Regions from separate parts of the Exiguobacterium sp. s80 genome, predicted to be linked through region 1. Evidence: riboswitches for the same ligand, from Rfam matches in the RefSeq annotation. Region 1 holds a riboswitch; the other holds the start of a gene.
What was found. Region 1 has a riboswitch for FMN ahead of KNP94_RS08390 (ECF transporter S component). Riboswitches for the same ligand answer to the same signal wherever they lie in the genome.
Positions count from the first base shown of each region.

Region 1 (4,422 bases):
TTCAAGGACATCAACGACTTGATCCGCTTGATGCTCTGCGAGCTGTCCGCTTGGTGCGTACGGGAGGCTCGCGCAATCACCGATGACGAACAAGTTATCGTATTCCGGAACGTGATGATGCTCCGCTAGTTTAATCCGTCCGCCGCTATCTGCTTCAAATCCAAGGTCACGGACAACTTTGACGGGTTGCGTTCCGGCTGTCCAAATCGTTAAGTTCGTCGGATAGACGTCCTCACCGTTGCGGACATCATCTGCTGTGACGAGGGTGACGTTCGAATTGTTGATGACATCGACGTCATGCTCCTCGAACCATTCCTGAACGTAAGAGGATACTTTATCAGATAAGAACGATAGGACAGATGGACCACGATCGAATAAACGAATCTTCAAGTCCTTGCGACTTTCGTGGAGTTCACTTGCCAGTTCAACACCCGAGAGACCGGCACCGACAATCGAGACCGTCGCGCCGGGCGACAGTCCACAAATCGCTTGATGCGTTTTGCGTGACTCTTCGAGTGTCTGAATGCTATAAGTAAACTCTTGAGCACCCGGTATGTTATGGTATTTATCTTCGCAACCTAATGCGATGATGAGATCGTCATAAAAAAGTTCTGTCCCGTCTTGCAAGAACACAGAATTCGTCTCTGGCGAGATGTTAACGACATGCCCATATTTATATGTGAGATGTTTCCCCTCCGGAAATTCAATCCGGACATCACGATCGGATAATGTACCTGCTGCAAGAGCGTAATACTCGGTCTTTAGTGCGTGATACGGCAATCGATCGACAAGCGTCACGGCGACCTCTTCATCCTTGAAGCGTTCACAAATTCGCATTCCGCCATATCCGCCACCTAAAACGACTAGTTGCTTCATAACTTAAAATCCCCCTTAGTTCCCCTAAATCAGTCTGACCTTGTATAATACGACAAGAGGAAGGTAAATTCCTGCTTAAAGGAGGAAAAAAAGTGAATCCCATTATTGAATTTTGTATCAGTAACTTAGCGGCAGGGACCCAAGTCGTCATGTCACAACTCGAACGCGACCCGAATGTCGATGTCGTCGAGTATGGTTGTCTTGGCTACTGCGGCATCTGCTCGCTTGATCATTTTTGTCTTGTTGACGGCCAGACCGTCATCGGAGAGACACCGGAAGAACTGTTAGAAAACATCTACGCTAAAATCGAAGAAAATGAACTCTAAAAAAATCCCCCACCTCAAATGAAGTGGGGGATTTTGTCGGTCGGCGGGCGCGCCTAGGACTTATGCAGCTTGTTGACGACGGTTGATCCAAGGTTTTAATTTTAAGAACAGCGGAATGAAGAGTGCTGAGATGAAGAGGGCCTTGATGATGTTGAACGGCAAGATACCAGCGATGATCGTTGTCCATTTGACAGCCGGATCAAGCATGTAGTCCATCCCGAAGAACCAAGCATATGCCGGGAGGATCAACACATAGTTGAGAATCGCAAGTCCAAGTGCCATGGTAATGGTTCCTGCGACTAAGCCGGTTGCAAGACCTTGCGTTGATTTCTTTTTATGGTAGAACCAGCTGACAGGAAGAATGAAAGCAACACCCGCTGCAAAGTTTGCAAGTTCGCCGACCGGAACACCGCTTCCGCGGAAAATATAATAGAGAACGTTCTTCAATGCTTCGACGATTACACCCGCTACCGGTGAGAACATGATAGCAGCAATCAACGCCGGGACATCACTGAAGTCGATTTTTAAATAGTTCGGTAAAAAGGGTAGTGGGAAGTTGAGTAACATAAGAACAAATGAAATTGAACCTAACATTGAGAGTGTGACCATTTTTTGAGTGCGTTTCATACGAGTAAAATCTCCTTTTTTTCGTTCCTCTCGATGAAGTATTGGCATGACTGCGTCCAAAATAAACCCCCGTTGAATAAGATTCAACAGGGGAGAAGTCCGCAATAAAATAAGCCTATCCGAAATGTGCAAAATCGGAATAAGTCTATATACATGCCGCCATCTTCTCCCATCCAGACTATACTGTCGGCTCCTGAGTCACACAGAATCAGCAAATAGCGCCCTATTCGCTCGCGGGCTTCAGACAAATGTCTGTTTACCGCCGGTCGGGAATTTCACCCTGCCCTGAAGATGGAACGATTTAATTTTTTTGATACAATTCATTTATACAACGAATTCAAGATAGTTTCAAGCAACTAGGTTTCGAATCTACGTAAAGTTGCGTATACTATAGAAAAAGGGAAGGTGATTACATGATCCAATTAACAGAAGCAGCTGCTCTTCAAGTCAAAGAGATGATGCAACAAGCGCCGGACGATGAAAGAAATCTCCGCATGCTCGTTCAAGGTGGCGGATGCAGTGGTCTCTCCTACGGAATGGGTTTCGATAGCCAAAAGGAGACGGACCTGACATTTGAGCAACATGGTGTCAATGTCATCGTCAATGAAAAAGACTATCCGGTCGTCAAAGGATTAGAAATTGACTATAAACAATCGATGCTTGGTGGCGGATTCACAATCACGAATCCGAATGCAATCGCGACATGCGGCTGCGGGACATCATTTAGAACAGCGACGAACGCCGGGACACCCGGTGGTTGCTAACTCACAACGTGGACCTCAGAGTCCGCGTTTTTTTGTTTTTTCGTGCGATACAGGATTTTAAGAATCGGGTAGAGAAGACAGTAGGGCAACGGAATGAGTACGTCATCATTAAGGAGGACTATCGATGCGAAAAGTGTTGATTTTTGGTGGGACACGTTATTTTGGAAGACGCCTGGCATTACGACTCGCTGACGCCGGCGATGATGTGACGCTCGTCACACGGGGGGAACATACGCCACCTGTCGCGAAGGGCTTGACATTCTTTAAAGGGGACCGGACGTCAAGCAGTACGATGAAAGATTTAGGGAGTCAAAACTGGGATATCATCTACGACAATATTTGTTTTAATCCATATCAAGCAAAACTTGCCGTCGATGCATTCGAAGGAAAGGTCGGACGCTACATCTTAACGTCGACGATGTCCGTCTATGACGGGGGAGGAGCAAATCTTTCAGAGCGGGATTTCAATCCGTTTCCCGGGAAATATGACTTGGAACAGGAACATGATTACGGGGAAGGAAAGCGCCAAGCAGAAAGTTATTTCTTTCAACGGGCGACATTTCCTGTTATCGCCGTTCGCTTCCCGGTCGTCTTAGGACCGGATGATTACACGGAACGTCTCGTCTTCCATGTGAAACGTGCGCTCGCAGGGACTCCTGTGGTGGCTGAAAACCTCTATGCGAAGATGGGATATATCTCAAGCTATGAAGCGGCCTCGTTCCTTGAATGGTGTGGTCGTTCGACGATGACAGGACCAATCAATGCAGCGAGTGACGGGGTGTTATCGATTCAAGATTTGATGGATAAGATTGACCGTGTCGCAGGAACGGAATCAACGTTCGCGACGACGGGCGACGATGAATCACCACTGGCGCCGGAACGTGATTTCTACATGGATACGTCAGCAGCGAAAAAAGCCGGCTATTTATTCCAACACGTCGACGAGTGGCTCGATCGACTCATTGAAGAGGAGGTACGAAATCACAAATGATTACGTTAGTAAAACCGTCCGTCCATCTCGAAGCGGAGTATTTAGACTTTTTGGCAGAATGGGAACAATCCAGGGAACCGATTGTCCCGAGTGTCGTCAGCAAAACGTTTTTACCCCTCGCTGACTTTTTAGAAGAGCAGGAACAAGAGGCATTGACGGCTCCGGAGAACTGGGTGACGCACTCGACGTATTGGTTTTACGACGGGAAACAAATCGTCGGTGCTGTGAACTTCCGTCATGACTTAAGCGATGGTTTAAAACAAATCGGGGGTCATATCGGATACGGGATTCGGCCGAGCGCCCGGAAGCGCGGTTACGCGACAGAAGGTCTGCGTCAAGCACTTGAAGTCGCAAAAGAACGTGGACTAGAATCGGTCTTGATTACGTGCAGTGCAGACAACATCGCGTCAGGACGTGTCATCGAAGCGAACGGCGGAGAAGAACTGGAGTCATTTATGAAAGAAGACGGGTCACGTGTACGACGATTCAATGTCCCGCTGTCTTAACATCATTCTAATCATCCTACTCTGATTAGGATGATTTTTAATTTGAGGGAGGATAGTTATGCAGATACGCCAAGCGACAGTAGACGACGCTGAAGCAATCGCGAACGTCCATGTTTCAGCGTGGCAAGAGACCTATCGCGGCATCATTCCTGACGACTACCTCAATCAGTTGTCGACAGAAAAGCGTGCCGCTGCATGGCGGGAATTGTTAGTTGGTGGACTTGTTTTTGTTGCTGTCGACGCAAAAGGTTTGATTGGTTTTGCCCACGGCAAGCAAAATCAAACAGAATCGACGGAAGGCGAACTGTCAGCGATCTATTTGTTGCGTTCGT
Region 1 is NZ_JACSMP010000003.1:99,256-103,677, reverse strand. It holds gene KNP94_RS08400 (NAD(P)/FAD-dependent oxidoreductase) at 1-876, opposite strand, end outside; gene KNP94_RS08395 (YuzB family protein) at 969-1,202, shown strand; gene KNP94_RS08390 (ECF transporter S component) at 1,263-1,829, opposite strand; FMN riboswitch at 1,987-2,126, opposite strand; gene KNP94_RS08385 (HesB/IscA family protein) at 2,243-2,593, shown strand; gene KNP94_RS08380 (NAD-dependent epimerase/dehydratase family protein) at 2,718-3,584, shown strand; gene KNP94_RS08375 (GNAT family N-acetyltransferase) at 3,581-4,090, shown strand; gene KNP94_RS08370 (GNAT family N-acetyltransferase) at 4,149-4,422, shown strand, end outside.

Region 2 (4,422 bases), on a different contig from region 1:
GAATGAACCATATTGATGAAGCACTTCATGTAATATGTGATGGATCGGGAACACCTTCCTTCATAAATTCTTCTTCTATAGTGTACAGGAAATGAGGACTGGTTAAAACGACAAGGTGGGGAATCATGGGAATGAACGGATGGATTTTTGATTTCGAGAAGTCAACTCTTTTCCTTATATTCGATTCGGGCTATACTCGTTAAAGTGACTAATTTTAGAGGACGGTGTCTGCAATGATGCATGTAATAAATCAGTATGGTTGGATTGAAGTGATTTGCGGAAGTATGTTCTCTGGTAAGTCGGAAGAATTGATTCGACGCGTTCGCCGGGCTCAGTACGGGAAGTTGCCGGTCCAAGTGTTTAAACCGGCAATCGACGACCGTTATCATGAAGAACATGTCGTCTCGCACGTCGGCAACTCTGTCATCGCGGTACCGATGGCGACGAGCCGTGACGTGTACGCGGCAGTCGCACAAGAGACACAAGTGGTCGCGATTGACGAAGTTCAGTTCTTTGATGATGAAATCGTCGATGTCATCGAGGCCCTCGCGCAGGACGGAAAACGTGTCATCTGTGCCGGACTCGATCAAGACTTCCGGGCGGAACCATTCGGTAAGATGCCGGAACTTCTCGCACGGGCAGAGTTCGTCACGAAACTGCAGGCGATCTGCCTGTCGTGCGGTGACCCGGCATCGCGGACGCAACGTTTAATCGACGGTCGACCTGCCAACTACAATGATCCAATCATTTTAGTCGGCGCGTCAGAGTCGTATGAGCCGCGTTGCCGCCACTGCCATGAAGTGCCGGGGAAATCGCAAGCCCTGCAACAATGGAAGAAACAGCAACAGAACTGATGAAGTAAACGAAGGACTGATTCATCAGTCAGGACCACATCAATCAAATGGCCGATACTCCCATCGTTTCAAGGGGGCATCGGTCATTTTTTTTGCGCATTCATATTGTTCTGGACGGCTTAGTCGATGCTTGAAACACGCATCGAAACAGTCTTCATCCCTTGCTTTCGCGCAGGAAAGACATCAACCGGTGTGGGTCAAACGACTATATTGGTGTACAAAGTGTGTTGCCTCGCGGACAATCGTTTCTTGATCATAATCGAGGGTCGCGACATGATAGGAGTCAAGCAGGCAATAGCTCCGTTTGTCCGTCGAACCGATGACTTGATAAAGGTAATCCGAACTTTCAGGCGGGACGACATGGTCTTCGGCAGAATATAAAATAAGTGTTGGAATCTCGATGGCTGGTAAGAGTGGACGTGTCTGGTCAATCAAGGTCAAAAGTTCCGATGCGCAGACGACAGGGACCTGGTCATAGATGATTTCAAACGCTTCACGTTTAATGTCTGGGGTACTTTCTTTTAAGTAGCGTGGACAGTCTTCAAAAGATAATGCTTCATAGGCAGGAATCGCTAACGCTGCATTGATCGTAATCAATCCGTCAGCAGGTAATCCTTCCGCGACGAGTGCAAGGGCAAGTGTTGCACCCATCGATTGTCCGGCGATGAAAATGGACGAACAATGATTGGTTAAGACGTCGAACCCTTGGCGGAGGCTTTGTTTCCAATCTTCGGCAGTCGACGCTTCGAAATCACGGATGCTCGTCCCGTGTCCGTCGAGACGCGGGGCATACACAGTAAACCCTCGGGCGGCAAACTGCTCTCCGACAGTACGGACGCTTTGAGGGGTTGCGTTAAAACCGTGAGACAGTAAAATACCGATTGGACCTCGTTCAATCAAAAAAGCTTCTGCGCCAAACAGGACGGGTGATGATGAATTCATAAAGGGTTCCTCCTTCTATTAAAAAACTCGTAGTGCTTTAGGCGCACTACGAGATTCTCGTAAGTATCATCCAAAGCATCGGCTTTGCTGGTCGGAGCACCTTGCATGTTGCAGGTTGCCGTGGGTTCGTAGAGCCAGATCTCTCGCCCACTCTTGATATATCGTATAGGAATTGTCGGAATAATCATTGTGAAGAGGATAGCATTGATTGAAATACGTTGTCAAGACGTCAAAAAGAAGTCGAAATTGATAAACTGGGTAATTTGGTTTAATTTTGAAAATATGGTTGACTTGAGAAAGGAATCCCCGTAGTGTAAGCATTAGATTCACGACATAAGAACGACTTGAAACATCACACATATGAACTTCATACCGTAGCACTTATCGAGAGAGGTGGAGGGACTGGCCCTACGAAACCTCGGCAACAGACTTCTTACGTCGTACTGTGCCAATTCCGTCAGACGTTTGTCTGAAAGATGAGCGGAGCGGATTCTGCCTTAGTGCAGATGGAAGGATCCTTTTCTTTTAAGAGAAGGGTCCTTTTTTTGATGTTTTCCTAAAAAAAGAGAATGAAATACAATTCATTTTGTATTTTAGAATGACCTGTGCTAGTCTTGAGCTGTATAACTCAATAACCAGTTCTTCGGGGTAGGGTGAAAATCCCAACCGGCGGTGATGCGATTGATAAATCGATGAGCCCGCGACCTGCAGTGTACGCACTGTGGCTGACTTGGTGAGACTCCAGGGCCGACGGTAAAGTCCGGATGGGAGAAGGACGAAACAATGCGCTTGCTGCCATTTTCTGAAAAAATGTTTTCAGGGAAAGGTCTGTTTCTGTATGTGTAAAAACAGAAACGCGAGACGCTTATTTCGTCAATCCTTCAATCACGACGCCCCTTTTACAGGAGGCGTCTTTTTTATTGAAAGGAGCGGAAAAAATGGAAACATTCATGAGTTATGCGATGCAACTAGCACACATGTTAAACGGTCAAACGAGCCCGAATCCGAGTGTCGGCTGCGTCATCGTCAAACAGGGGCGGATTGTTGGTTTTGGGGCCCACCGTTATGCGGGAGGACCCCATGCCGAAGTCGAAGCGCTCCTCATGGCAGGTGAAGCAGCACGCGGAGCCGATCTCTACGTGACACTCGAACCGTGCAATCATCACGGTAAAACACCGCCGTGTACGGAAGCGATTCTAAAAGCCGGGATTGCCGGCGTCTTTGTCGCGACAGAGGACCGGCACGCGCTCGTCGCAGGAAGCGGCATCACACGTCTCCGGGAAGCGGGACTTGACGTCGAAGTCGGTTTATTAAAAGACGAGGCAGTGGCACTGTATGAACCATTTTGGACGGCGATCGAACGAAAACGGCCACGCGTCACAGTGAAAGTCGCACAAACGATGAACGGGACGGTCGCGACGGGTGAACAACGCTTTATCACTTCAGAAGTGGCGCGCGCAGACGGACGTCAGTTACGCGGGACGCACGATGCGATTCTCGTCGGAAGCGACACGGTGATCATCGATGATCCGGCACTGACGTTGCGCAGTTCGACCGGCATCGAACCGGTCCGTGTCATTGTCGATCGGCGCGGGCGCCTGACTGAAACATTCCAAGTCTTAAACGATGGCTTGAATCCGACGTACTGGCTGACGGAACAGCCGCGTACGACAGAGCGCGAGAACGTGACGGTTTTCGTCGGGACGTATGCGACACCGGACCAAATCCTCGAACTTTTATATGAACAAGGTATTCGCAGTCTGTTGATTGAAGGCGGTCCCACGATTCAATCCGCATTTTTAGAAGCGGATCTCGTGGATACGATCGAACTCTATCAGGCACCGTCCCTCTTCAGTGGGACAAAGTCTCTGACGACGGAACAGGACATCGAAGACCGTTTTGATTTAGTGAAAATGAACCAAATCGGACAGGACGTCCATCTCCAGTATGTACGAAAGGAGAGGATGACATGTTTACCGGATTGATTGAAGAACTTGGCACAATAAAACGGAAAGTCCCCCGTCCGAACGGGCTGGCGCTCGAGATTGAAGCGACAGCAGTGCTTGACGGAACAAAGATTGGCGACAGCATTGCCGTTGATGGCATTTGTTTGACGGTGACGGCGATGACGAAGAGCGGATTCACGGCCGATGCGGTCCATGAGACGATCCGAGCGACGTCGCTTCAGACGTTACGGGTCGGAGCAGCCGTTCAACTCGAACGCGCGATGCCGGCGAATGGACGGTTCGGTGGTCACTTCGTCAGCGGGCATATCGACGGGACGGCTCGGTTTCTCAGCCGGCGACCGGACGGTGAAGCGATGGAATACCGTTTTGAGGCAGGCGACTGGAGCAAGTACTGTATTCCGAAAGGATCGATTGCGATTAATGGGACGAGCCTGACACTGCAACATGTCGGAAACGACGCGGTGACGATTTCATTGATTCCCCATTCACGCCAAGTCACGACGTTCGATCGCTTGCAGACGGGTGCCCTCGTCAATATCGAATGTGACTTGATGGCGAAACATCTCTATCACTTTACGCAGAAGGATGCGAAAACGGACTGGTCGGCATTTTTAGGAGGCGAAGCATGATGAACGGATTTGATTCGATTGAAGAAGCAG
Region 2 is NZ_JACSMP010000009.1:60,691-65,112, reverse strand. It holds gene KNP94_RS13635 (DedA family protein) at 1-54, opposite strand, end outside; gene KNP94_RS13630 (thymidine kinase) at 237-854, shown strand; gene KNP94_RS13625 (alpha/beta hydrolase) at 1,038-1,796, opposite strand; SAM riboswitch class I at 1,857-1,959, opposite strand; SAM riboswitch class I at 2,175-2,279, shown strand; FMN riboswitch at 2,432-2,576, shown strand; gene ribD (bifunctional diaminohydroxyphosphoribosylaminopyrimidine deaminase/5-amino-6-(5-phosphoribosylamino)uracil reductase RibD) at 2,735-3,781, shown strand; gene ribE (riboflavin synthase) at 3,766-4,392, shown strand; gene ribA (GTP cyclohydrolase II) at 4,392-4,422, shown strand, end outside.
Region 2: another riboswitch for FMN. It lies ahead of ribD (bifunctional diaminohydroxyphosphoribosylaminopyrimidine deaminase/5-amino-6-(5-phosphoribosylamino)uracil reductase RibD); the one in region 1 lies ahead of KNP94_RS08390 (ECF transporter S component).